3 regions of the Colwellia sp. Bg11-12 genome follow, and region 2 is predicted to be linked to each of the others. Evidence: predicted binding sites of a transcription regulator. Region 2 holds the regulator's gene; each other region holds the start of a gene.

Region 1 (4,273 bases), on a different contig from region 2:
AGTTTTTGTCTTAAGTCTTATCGTGTTGCAAGGTAATTTAGGCAAAGCCAAAGACAAAGTTAAATTTAAGCAGATATTTTCGAATCATGCTTCGCTGAACTATTTAGCCGGTGCGCGCTTATTTTTATTTGCTGCCCGAGATGTTTGGTTTGTTGTCGCACTGCCAATATATTTGGTAAGCCATTTAGGTTGGCAACACACCGATGTGGGTATGTTTATGGCGCTATGGGTTATTGCTTACGGTATTGTTCAAGGGTTAACACCTAAGGTCTTTATTAAAAATAACCAACATCATGTTAATGGCCATTTACTCTACTGCTGGGGAGGAATTTTATCAGGTGTTACTTTATTATTAGCACTGTTGATGTTCTATGCTCCAACGCTCAATATTAATGCTGAAATTATTATCATCGTTGGCTTATTTGTTTTTGGTGTGGTCTTTGCCGTGAATTCAGCGCTACATAGTTATGTAATAGTTGCTATGGCAAAAGAAGACGGTGTTTCAATGGATGTTGGGTTTTATTATATGGCTAATGCGCTTGGCCGGTTATTAGGTACCGTAATGTCAGGTGTTATCTACCAATTTACAGACCTAATAACGTGTTTAATTATTTCTGCATTATTTGCAGTACTTTCAGCGCTACTTATTAAAAGAATTTCTCTTACACATTCATAGCGCTAATAACATTAGTAACGCACCGCTAAATCATTTAACTGTATATTACCCAGTAATTGCTCATCAGTGGTCACAGCTTGCGCGCTTTGCTGAGATACTTGCGTTACTTTTACATTGTAAGGGCTAACATTAAAGCCAGCATAGGTTTTCCCTGCGTCGGTAATAATATTATTTAGGTGTAATAAAGAAAACTCATCACCCACTTTTACGCCATGTCGTTTACCTAAATTAATCGTTATTGAATTACCGGAAACTTGTACTATCTTGCCACGAGTAGGTTGGCACATCATATTCTCGTCTATGTCGACGATCATATCTGATAATACTTTTTCGATAGTCATACCATATTGGCTTTGCCAAAAAACTTCACTGTGAACATCAACTTGTTGACGTTTTCCGAATTCCCATGGGGCAGAGCTGCGGTATTTTTTACTGAACACAGATTCGCCATTACTACCGTTGTAAATATATAGACTGACACTAAACTGTCGGTTAAAAAAATCTTCTTGCCAAAATTGCCAGCCGTTAGTGGTTGCTTGTTCAAAGCTAATATCATTAATTTCTGAATACATCACATATTGAGTATCACTAATATTTGCTAACGACATGGTTAAGTTTTTTATGGCTTCAATTTGCAAGCTATTGTTTAAGCGTGAAAATTGCGCTTTTTCTTTTAACAATAATTTTGTATCTAGGTAAATGCCTTGATTATTAATTTTATACGCAAGTTTTTCCATTAACTTACTATCAATAGGATAAATTTTGCCAATGCTTGCCTGTTCTCTATGCATTAAGTTACTGCGCGTGATTAATAATGATTTACGGTAATCTGAAGAAAAACACTGCTTGCTCTGTGGAAATATATCAGCGCGAATGGTCACAGTGACTAAATTTCCTTCATAGGTTTCATCGACAAGTTCAAAGGAGTTAACCGTCCCACTTGCGCGAATATTAATTTCATTTTGTGTCAATAATCCGTTAACCGTTTTTTGAACACTTGAAACAGAAGCACCAGCAACCAACAGCGCTTTTTTTAACGCATTTTCCATGGCTAATGTTTTTGCTCGTTCACTGTTTCCTTGCATTATTACTGACTTGCCTTGTGCTTCATACCATTGAGCAATAGCTGAATTAGTCATGAAAAATAAAAGTAGAGCTGATATAAATAAGCGCATAAGATGTCCGTCAGTAAAAATGGGTTTATTATTGATAGATGAATATGCAGTTTCTATGCCCACTTATTTTTATACAGTAATAGTTACATACATTGGCGCGATTTGTGCTTTATATTTGCCATATACTCTTTAATGTCGATTATCGATATTACTATTAGACTTATTATTCGCTTAATGGCGATTAAGGGGAGCTCAATGAAAAAGTGGCTTATTCCATTATTTATTCCAACATTGATGTCATGTTCATCAATGAATATGATGAATGCAGAGGATGACTTTTATAAATCAAAGCAAGAAGTACGAGGTGAAATTGACAGCTTTAATTTACCTCGACATGCGATAGCTGATGTTGTTAAAGGCCTTACTTATCAGATGCTTGAAAGTAGCTCTTTTGTTAATCCTAAAACACCAATTGCGGTTGCTTCTTTTGTTGAGTTAGCAGATCTTGAGTCAACCAATTGGCTTGGTAACCAAATATCAGAAAACTTTGTTCATGAATTACAACGTCATGGTTTAGTGGTTATTGATTTTAAAACCACAGGACATATTCGTGTAACTCCACAGGGTGATTATGTATTTAGTCGTGACTGGAAAGAATTACCCGAACGCCAGATAATTGACTACGTAGTGACGGGTACCATGATGGAACAAGAAAATGGTGTAATGATTAACGCCCGTATGATTGGTATGCAATCACGTGTCGTTGTTGCAACAGCGCAATCATTTATTCCAAGTTGGGTCATCGGCGAACAAATTAATCAAGATGAAAGTGTGCGTATAAAAGACGGATTAATCATTCGAAACAGCGTTATGTTGGCTGAAGATGAACGTTCAATTGAAATCGTTAACTAGTTTGTTTAAATAAATTTAGGGCTAACGTTTGGTATTTATGATGAAAAAAATAATTCTTAATTTATTGTTTGTTGTGGGGATCGGTTTTTTACTCGCGAGCTGTTCTAGTATGTATGATAAACACGTACAGTGGCAAAGTGTGAAGCCCGAAACCTTCCCTCTTTTACGCGCTATTGGACAAGCACCGATTAGTTTGCAAAATTCAGAACATGAGACACAGCGGATGCTGATGGCTATTAATGCGTCAAAACTTGCCGCTTATGCGGAACTTGCTGAGCAAGTCTACGGACAAAAAATAAATGGTGAAATGACCATGTCACAATTATTACTAGGAAAGCACGAGGTGTCGGCGTCAGTTTATGGCATTATTCGTGCGGCTAAAGTAATAAAAAGCTACCCGGTAGGCGACAGTTACACCACAGAGCTAAGTTTAGATTTTGAAGATGTTTACAATATTTATGTCGCCTCTGCACCCAAGCGTGAAATTAAAAACGTGACTTATTATTAATAGGCAAAGCACAGTCTAAAAAGAATAGTGTAAATTCATATAATAATAAGCGCCGTTGAAACCGAAAGGGGCAGAGCGGCGCGAATATTTAAAAACCCCCGTACTTTCAACAATTATATCGCCCTGTTCATTTTCAATTGTGCCACCTCGAGAGTTTCCTATGCTATTTACATCAGGCGTGACATTGAATAAATTATGACTGCCTAAAGTAACAGAAAGCTTTTTTGACACTTGATAATTAATAGAAACGTCAGTCAACAATTCTTCACTATACGTTTGTTTTCCTCCATCTGTTATCGTGTACTTACCATAATGGTTGAGTAATAAGTTTACTGTCCAGTATGGGTTTTTATAACGGGTGTTTAAGCTTACTTTGCTGCGTGGTTGCCATTCTTCAATAATAGAAATATCTTGCTCTGAAAAAATCTTTTCAACCGCAATTGTGTGTAACGTACTGTGTTTAGGCGTAAACAATTTTGTTACCTGTGTATTTGTGAAGTTTGCAGCGAGGGTGAAATTAATATTCCCTGCTAAAGCTTGAGTCTGCCAAGTGGCGACAATATCAGTACCTTGAGTTTTTGTATCCGCCCCATTCAAGAAGAATTGCCCTTTGGTGACACCTTCTTCGATAAAAGCTTGATCGAGTAAAGGAGATATTCCCATGCCTAATTTGCTGCTAATAACGATACGGTCGTCAATATTTATCTGATAAAAATCAACACTTAAATCAATATTATCCGTAGGGTTGTAGATCAAACCTATACTGAGGTTGTCAGACTCTTCATCTTTAAGTGTAGGAACACCAAGGCGAGTTGTTAAGGTACTATCATTTCTAAATGTTTCAACTTCTTCACTTAACAGTGAGCCACTTTCGTCAACAATAAACTGTGTGCTAATGTTATTGAAGTACATTTGTTGCATCGAAGGTGCACGAAAGCCGGTGCTATAAGCGCCACGTAAAATAACGTTGTCGTTTACTTGCCAATGAGCCGCAATTTTAGTGTTACTACTGTTACCAAATACATCATAATCATCATAGCGAATAGCCGCGCTAAGTTGTAA
Region 2 (4,273 bases):
CAGAAAATAACTGACAAACATCAAAGAGGGCTTGCTGAGCATCTTCTCCTTGGGTGATTATTTCAACGGTTTTTCCATAACCACCCGCCAGTAACATTAAGCCCATAATACTACTGGCATCAGCTTCTTTGCCGTCTAAGCAAACCGTTACATTAGCATTAAGCTTTTGACTTAACTGGGCGAGTTTAGTGGCAGCACGTGCATGTAAGCCCAACTTATTGCTAATGGTTAATGATTTATTATATTTTGGCATGCGATGATTATTCTTAGGTACTTTGTATTTTAATATCGCGATGATGAGATTGAACATCTTCGCGCTCTTTACGTAGATTGTTCGCTAATAGTTCCGCAATATAAACCGAACGGTGTTTTCCACCCGTACAACCAATAGCGATAGTAATATAGCTACGGTTATTTCTTTCTAAGTGGGGCAACCACGTCATCATAAAGCTGTTAATTTGCCAGATAAATTTGGTGACTATCGGTTGGCTAGCAAGGAAGTCTCGAACAGGTTGGTCTAAGCCAGTAAAACCTTTTAAATCTTTTTCCCAAAAAGGGTTGGGGAGAAAGCGGGCATCAAATACATAGTCTGCATCTTGAGGTACACCATGCTTAAAGCCAAAAGATTCAAATACGACAACCATTGATGCAGACGTTTTACCCAAAATTCGCTCACGCACCAAGTCAGATAACTGATGAGGTGATAACTGGCTGGTATTTATATACAACCCCGCACGTGTAGAAATAGGTTCAAGCAGTTTTTTCTCTAAAGAAATCGCTTGATCGAGTGGAATATTTTGTTTTATTAACGGATGTAAACGACGCGTTTCACTAAAACGGCGAATAAGATCAGAGTCATCGGCGTCTAAATAAAGTATATCGAGTTTTACTGTTTTAGGCAGATAATCTAATATTTCTGAAACGTCATTAGGGTCATTGGGCAAATTACGGACATCTAGACTAACCGCTACTTTGTCATAATCATTGATGACGGTATGGGCTAATGCAGGCAACAAGTTAACAGGAATATTATCTACGCAATAGTAGCCTAAATCTTCGAGCACACGTAATGCAACACTTTTACCTGACCCTGAGCGACCACTGACTATCATGAGTTTCATTTAAATTTTCCTGACTTTTTATTGTATTTATTAACGTGCAGCTTGCTTTATTAAATTAAAAAGCTCTTGCGAATTTTGACACTTTCTTACTTGTTTTGCGATTTGTTTGGTACTAAATACTTGTGCAATACTTTGTAGCGTTTCTAAATGTTGTTGGCAGTTCTCTTCGGGCACAAACAGCGCAATAATAATATCCACCCCGCGATTATCTATAGAGTCAAATGCCACCGCTTGTTCACTGGTCAGTAAAACGGCAATGACTTGTGAGGTATTTGACAAACGCCCATGCGGAATAGCTATACCATTACCTATGCCAGTAGAACCTACTTTTTCACGCGCCATTAAACTTTCAAATAGCTGATGCGTATCAAGGTTATCAATTTTTTTTGCCGCAGTGGCGCTAATTATTTCAAGGAGTTTTTTTTTGCTAGTGCCCTTAACGGCACAGAGTGTGCAGTCAAGGGTTAGGATATCTTGCAACTTCATTACACTACTTACATTTTTTGATTAGAGAAAAGGTGAAAAACAGCATTAATGCTGATTCGTTTTGCCTTTGTATTTTAATATTTGCCGATCAAGTTTAACAACAAGACTATCAATAGAGGCGTACATATCTTGGTTTTCAGCTTTGGCATGTAAATCAGTGCCACTAACATGAACCGTCGCTTCTGCAATTTGGTTTGATTTTTCAACGGTGAGAACAACATGAACATTATTGATATGGTCAAAATGTCGGGTCAACTTTGCCATTTTTACATTGACATTTTCTCGTAAAGCTTCGGTAATTTCAACATGGTGACCAGAAAGGTTAATTTGCATAAGCTTAATTCCTCATCTTTTCGTTAAAGTAAACTTTTTCGTTGGTTAGAAGGAGGAATAGAAAGTGACTCGCGATATTTTGCAATGGTACGCCGAGCAACATTTATTCCTTGAGTGGCTAATAAATCAGCCATTTTACTATCACTTAATGGTTTTGCGGGTATTTCAGCCGCGACAAATTTTTTGATTAATGCACGAATAGCGGTTGATGAACATTCGCCACCACTTTCTGTCCCTACATGACTTGAAAAGAAAAATTTCAGTTCAAAAATTCCCCGTGGCGTATGCATATACTTTTGTGTCGTTACCCGAGAAATGGTTGATTCATGCATATCGACAGCTTCGGCAATATCATTTAAAACCATAGGACGCATGGCTTCATTACCATGTTCGAAAAAACCAATTTGTCGTTGAACAATACAGTTCGATACTTTCAATAAGGTATCGTTACGACTTTCTAAACTTTTAATAAACCATTTAGCTTCTTGTAAATTTGAGCGAATAAACTGTGTGTCTGCCGTTGACTTCATCGAGCGAGACATCGAAGCATATTGCTGATTTACAGACAGCTTTGGTGCTGTATCAGGATTTAGTTCAACAACCCAACGACCATTTTTCTTTTCAACAGAAACATCAGGAATAACGTATTGATCATCACTTTTGATAACACTGTCGCCAGGTCTAGGATCAAGTGATTGAATAAGGCGGACGACTTCGCGAAGTTGTTCTTCTTTGAGTCGAGTTTTACGCATTAACGTACGATAGTCTCGGCTACCCAGCAGATTGATATGGTCACGTAAAACCAACTTACTTTCTTCTAACCACGGCGTAGCGGGGTCAAATTGGTTAAGTTGAATAATTAAACATTCTGAAATAGAACGTGCAGCAACGCCAACAGGGTCAAAGAGGTTAATACGTTTTAGTACCACCTCTATTTCATCAAGTTCAACACCTTCAATGGCAACACTTTCTAGAATATCTTCACTGGAAACGGTTAAGTAGCCAGCATCGTCAACGGCATCGATGATTGCGGTAGCTATAGCACGATCGGTTTCGGTGAAAGGGCTTAATTCCATTTGCCAGCGTAAGTGATCTTGAATGGAATCTTGAGTTTCGCCTTGGTAAGTATAATCTTCTGAAGCGGGTCCTGAACTAGAACTCGCCGCACCTGCGGTGTAGTTGTCATCCCAGGTAGTATCCATGTTTAATTCTTCAGGGATATCATTTTTATCCATTGCTTCAGTGGTGGTGATTTCATCGATGGTGGGTGTGGAGTCTTCGCTGCCATCAGAAACGGCTTTCTCTTTAACATCACCTGTACCAGCTGTGTGAGCTTCTTCAAGGTTGTCAGTACTTTTATCTTCAGCATTGTTTGATGATTCATCCATTTCTAATAATGGATTATTTTCTAAGGCCTCTTGAATTTCTTGCTGAAGCTCTAACGTTGACAGTTGCAGCAATTTGATTGCTTGCTGCAATTGAGGCGTCATGGTTAATTGTTGTCCTATGCGGAGTTGTAGAGTAGGGCGCATTTAGGTCATTAACTTCCTATTATTTTTAATTGAATATTTTCGACATACGAAGATATTATTAACTTATTAGCTACTATAGCGTGAATTGTTCACCAAGGTATACATCTCTTACATGTTGATTTGCAAGAATTTGATCTGCATTACCTTCTGCAATAAGTTCACCATGGCTAACGATATAAGCATGTTCACATACATCGAGGGTTTCTCTTACATTATGGTCGGTGATCAAGACACCAATACCACGTTCTTTTAAGTGTAGAATAATTTTTTTGATATCACCTACTGAAATTGGGTCAACACCCGCAAAAGGCTCATCTAATAAAATAAACTTAGGCTCTGCCGCTAAAGCTCGAGCAATTTCCACTCGGCGACGTTCACCACCTGATAAGCTCATACCTAAATTATCTTTAATATGACCTATGTTAAATTCTTCAACTAAATGTTCTAGCTTTTCTTCACGTTCTGCATCAGATAATTCTTTTCGTGTTTGCAAAATGGCCATAATATTATCGTAAACACTGAGTTTTCGAAAGATAGAGGCTTCTTGTGGCAAGTACCCGATCCCTTTTCTCGCGCGTTCATGCATAGGCGCTAACGTAAGGTTTTCATCATTAAGAATAATATCGCCACTATCGCTTTCAACCAAACCAACAATCATATAAAAAGAGGTGGTTTTTCCTGCACCATTAGGGCCGAGTAAACCCACTATTTGTCCTGCCGAGACTTGCATACTGACATTCTTAACAACTTTTCTGCCTTTATAAGCCTTGGCAAGCCCTTTCGCCATTAGCGTGCTCGTAC
Region 3 (4,273 bases), on a different contig from region 2:
CCGGGTAAAAAACTATTAGCTATTTGTAAAGATCTTTACGAGCAAGGCTACACATTAGCGCTTGATGACTACGAACATCAAAAAGTATGGATCCACTTCTTTCCTTATATCAAAATAATAAAAATAGATTGGAAAATTTCCACTATTGAAGAGATAAAAGAAGTTAAGCAGGCGATTGTAAATTTTCCTGATATCAAATTACTTGCAGAAAAAGTTGAAACATATGACGAGTATAATCAAGCGTTAGAATTAGGTTTTGAGCTGTTCCAAGGTTTTTTCTTTGCAAAACCTGAAATGATAAAAACTAAGAGTCTATCTCCGTCACAAATAGCAATGGCTGAGTTACTTTATGAAACATCAAAGCCCGAATTAGATTTAATCAGTATTACATCAGTATTTGAGCGTGATGTTACACTTTCATATAAATTATTAAGATATGTCAACTCAGCAATTTTCCGAAGAAGCAAAGAGATATCTACAATAAAACAGGCACTTGTAACCTTAGGTTCTGAAGAGTTAAAACGCTTTTTAGGCCTAATGTTTGCTATAAATGTTAACCCTGACAAGCCTTCTGAGTTAATCAATTCAGCAATGGCTAGAGCAAAATTTTGTGAGCTTATCGCAAAAGATATTAGTGTTCCGGTAAATACCTCAATTGCATTTTTAACCGGACTATTGTCGTTAATTGATGCCATTTTAGATGAAAAACTTGAAACAGTTTTAGAAAAACTTCCCCTTGCTCAAGAAATAAAAGATCCTTTACTCACTAAAAAAGGAGTCTTGGCTGAATTAATACAATTGTTAGAGTTTATTGAACATGCACAATGGGAAAAAACCACTATTGTCATGAAAAAATTAGGTATTGAAAAAGAGAAAGTCATTAAAGATTATAATGAAGCACTCAATTGGGCTGATGAACAATCCCAAATGACCAATAGTTAACTTCGTTTCAAAAGCTAAAAGACCAAATTTTACATCTGTTTACCTGTGATATTACCTCTATGGACGGAGGTACTTGTTATTTGTCAAAAATACAGATCATACCGTTCTTCCTGAACATCGCCACTCTTTCACATCCATGTGACCGTGACATACCGTTCTTCCTGAACATCCCCACTCTTTCACATCCATGTGACCGTGACATACCGTTCTTCCTGAACATCGCCACTCTTTCACATCCATGTGGCCGTGACATACCGTTCTTCCTGAACATCGCCACTCTTTCACATCCATGTGGCCGTGACATACCGTTCTTCCTGAACATAAAAACGAGCAAGATTTATAATCTTTGCTCGTTTTTTATTTATAGTAACAGTTCAGAAGCTATAATAAACGCTAATGACGTTACACAACTATATAGATATACTACATCAGATCTTTGCGGTCTTTAGCCATAACTTTGGTGGTTAGCAAATTAAAATCTTTTAGCTCAATTATCTCATCCGTTAATTGATCTTCAAGAGCATCAATTGCGATAACTGACTGACAAAGCTCCTCGCTTCGCGTTTCTATTTCGTTACTACGAGATTCCATTTCGTGTTCCATCTTTTCACCAAAATCTTCCATACGTGTTTCAAAGGCATCCATATCGCCCCCAGAAAAAAGCATCTGTTGACCGACAGCAATCATCAAACTGCCTATCGAATTTTGCACTGTTTGCTCTACAGCACTCTCAATACGCTGTTCGAAATCTTCATTGAAAAAATCTTCTCCTGAAAAGCCATTTTCATCAAAATAAATGTCTTTATGGTGAGTAAAACCTTCATCAATTTCTTTACGTATTTCTGAGAGTTGGGCACCAATTTCAGCACTAATATCATTCCCCTCACCTAGCAATTCATTAAAGGCTAAATTTACGCCATCACTCGCAAGATCAATAGCATCTAATGCAATCCCTTTTACTTGTGGAACAGCAGATCTAATACGCATAGCATAATCGGTAACTAAAGATTGCTGACTATCAGATAAAGCGATTTTATTGTCATTAACGTATAGCATTTCATTATCAACAATTTTGTAGAGCGCTTTTTTATCTCTTGAGAATTCAATGGCTGTGGAGGTGATTTTAACGCCTCCTGATATGTCTGCATTGCATGAGTCATTGTTAAATGATGCTTTAGAAGCAAATGAACTGCTGCTTGCCAATATTAGTGCCGTAGCGATTAGTGTTTTCATATTATCCCTTCTCTTATTAAATGTTGTCTTTAACTAAATAATGCATAACTAAGCTCGTTATTACAAAATAGGTGCCATAAAATAAAAGTAATAAAATTCAATAGGGTATATAAAAACAAACAATAACGAAGAAAATAAAAAGCTATTATTTGGTTAAAAAAGCAAAGTTTTAGTTAATATGATATTTTTTGCATTTCAATCAGTCTTGATTGACAACGGGCAAATTCAAAAATTAATTGTTGCCCCTGATAAAGGTCAACAATATCAACTTCAGCGTTAATAATAAGTCTTATATTTCGATCATATAACTCATCAACCAACGCAATAAAACGTCGAGCTTCGTCATCTAAATGGCAAAGTTCACCCAATATTTTACCCTCACGTTGATAGCCATCTTCCACGCCAGAGGAAACTGAAATAATTCTTTCTCCGGTGAACTGCGGTACTTGATCAAGTAATATTATTTTAAAACTATCAGCCAAACGCATATAGTCTCGCTGACTTCTTGGGCCAGAGCAAAGCGCATAAAAATCAAACAGTATCGTTTTATCGGTTTTCGCTTGGTAAGCTATTTTACGGTGGTTAACTGTTATATAACCTGAACTTACTTTACTCCCTGTAATTTCAAAGAATCGATTAACCAGAGTATTATTTTTAGCCAGAGGAAAACTATAATCACGATATTCCAGGGCAACTTCATAATGGCCTAAACGATGATCAATGTCTCCATCAACCGATAACACTTGGCAATGCTTATTAATTAGATCAATAGTCGGTAGAAAGCGTTCACGCTGTAAACCGTTTCGGTAGAGTTGTTCGGGTTGGCTGTTAGATGTGGCAATTAAAATAATACCTTGCTGAAAAAGTGCCTGAAACAAACCCGAAAGTAACATGGCGTCACCAATGTCTGAAACAAAAAATTCATCAAAACATAGCACCTTAATATTGTTTGCCCAGTTCTTCGCAATAAATGTTAAAGGATCACTTTTCCCTGAGCATAAATTTAATTGCTGATGAACTTCTTCCATAAATCGGTGGAAGTGAATACGTTTTTTTGCTTTGATCGCTAAATGTTGGAAGAACAGATCCATAAGCATGGTTTTACCACGCCCAACCCTGCCATAAAAATAAATTCCGGGAATAATAATGGGTTTATTAAATCGTTTAGTCAGCCAAGACTGCTGTTCTTGCTGATAAATTTTCTGGGAGAGCTCATTGAGTTTTATAACTGCATTAACTTGTGCATGATCATACTTAAAGTGATTTAAAGCAGATAACGACTGATAAGCTGAGAGCATAAACTAAATTTTTTCCACAAAAAAAGGGTGAGACATAAGTCTTACCCTTTTTAGCAATTTATTTGTATGAGGTAACCTAGGTTAACTCAACATACAAAATTAAAGAGCTTGAATGTTCTCAGCTTGAGGACCTTTCTGACCTTGAGTAACAGTAAACTGTACTTTTTGGCCTTCAGCTAGAGTTTTAAAACCGTCGCCAGAGATTGCAGAGAAATGTGCGAAAACGTCAGGACCAGATTCTTGCTCGATGAAACCAAAACCTTTAGACTCGTTGAACCATTTTACTGTACCAGTAGTTGTAGACATAATAGTATCCTATTTGTTTAATATAATTTTAATTTTGTTTCAGTCATTAAATAAATTTAACGACAAAAAACGATATTGCTGAGAGTGTTGCTATGACTTATTAAACAGGACGAGCTACTAACATAACTTCGAAACTTGGTACATAAATATAGGTAGTACTTTCTAGCTGCGTGCATTTTATATCTTTCACAGAAAGAGTCAAGGTTTTTATCTATTTTATTAATCGTTTTTCTTATTTTATATCCCAAAGCCAAATTTAAACACCTATCACTGATTTAATTTTTAACTTTTACTGTATTATTAGTGTCTCTACTTTTACGAATAAGTGCATCATCGCCAACCGCTATTGTAGACTTTGCTAATCGGTCATAAAGTAGAACATTGACTGTCGCCGCTAAGTTCATACAGCCATTCGTTGGAATATAAACCACTGCATCTGCCTTATCGATGACTTCCTGACTAATGGTCCCGTCTTCAGGGCCAAAAACATACAT

Evidence for each region. The regulator sigma-54, encoded in region 2, starts transcription at its own class of promoters, with help from an activator protein. The targets are predictions, from matches to a motif close to GTTGGCACGNNNNTNGNNT.
Region 1: H4J39_RS04980 (FlgO family outer membrane protein) is a predicted target of sigma-54. The motif match lies at 1,943-1,961, and genes of this name have one in related genera.
Region 3: H4J39_RS05420 (DUF2884 family protein) is a predicted target of sigma-54. The motif match lies at 2,236-2,254, and genes of this name have one in related genera.

What each region holds. Positions count from the first base shown of each region.
Region 1 is NZ_JACGUZ010000056.1:139,592-143,864, forward strand. Features, by position in the region: gene arsJ (organoarsenical effux MFS transporter ArsJ) at 1-676, shown strand, start outside; gene H4J39_RS04975 (flagella assembly protein FlgT) at 688-1,851, opposite strand; gene H4J39_RS04980 (FlgO family outer membrane protein) at 2,047-2,703, shown strand; gene H4J39_RS04985 (LPP20 family lipoprotein) at 2,744-3,211, shown strand; gene H4J39_RS04990 (TonB-dependent siderophore receptor) at 3,227-4,273, opposite strand, start outside.
Region 2 is NZ_JACGUZ010000071.1:180,654-184,926, forward strand. Features, by position in the region: gene H4J39_RS09710 (HPr family phosphocarrier protein) at 1-253, opposite strand, end outside; gene rapZ (RNase adapter RapZ) at 267-1,121, opposite strand; gene ptsN (PTS IIA-like nitrogen regulatory protein PtsN) at 1,152-1,607, opposite strand; gene hpf (ribosome hibernation-promoting factor, HPF/YfiA family) at 1,653-1,940, opposite strand; gene H4J39_RS09730 (RNA polymerase factor sigma-54) at 1,964-3,472, opposite strand; gene lptB (LPS export ABC transporter ATP-binding protein) at 3,546-4,273, opposite strand, start outside.
Region 3 is NZ_JACGUZ010000056.1:244,867-249,139, reverse strand. Features, by position in the region: gene H4J39_RS05430 (EAL and HDOD domain-containing protein) at 1-942, shown strand, start outside; gene H4J39_RS05425 (hypothetical protein) at 1,039-1,233, opposite strand; gene H4J39_RS05420 (DUF2884 family protein) at 1,366-2,175, opposite strand; gene zapE (cell division protein ZapE) at 2,349-3,473, opposite strand; gene H4J39_RS05410 (cold-shock protein) at 3,573-3,779, opposite strand; gene H4J39_RS05405 (RNA methyltransferase) at 4,055-4,273, opposite strand, start outside.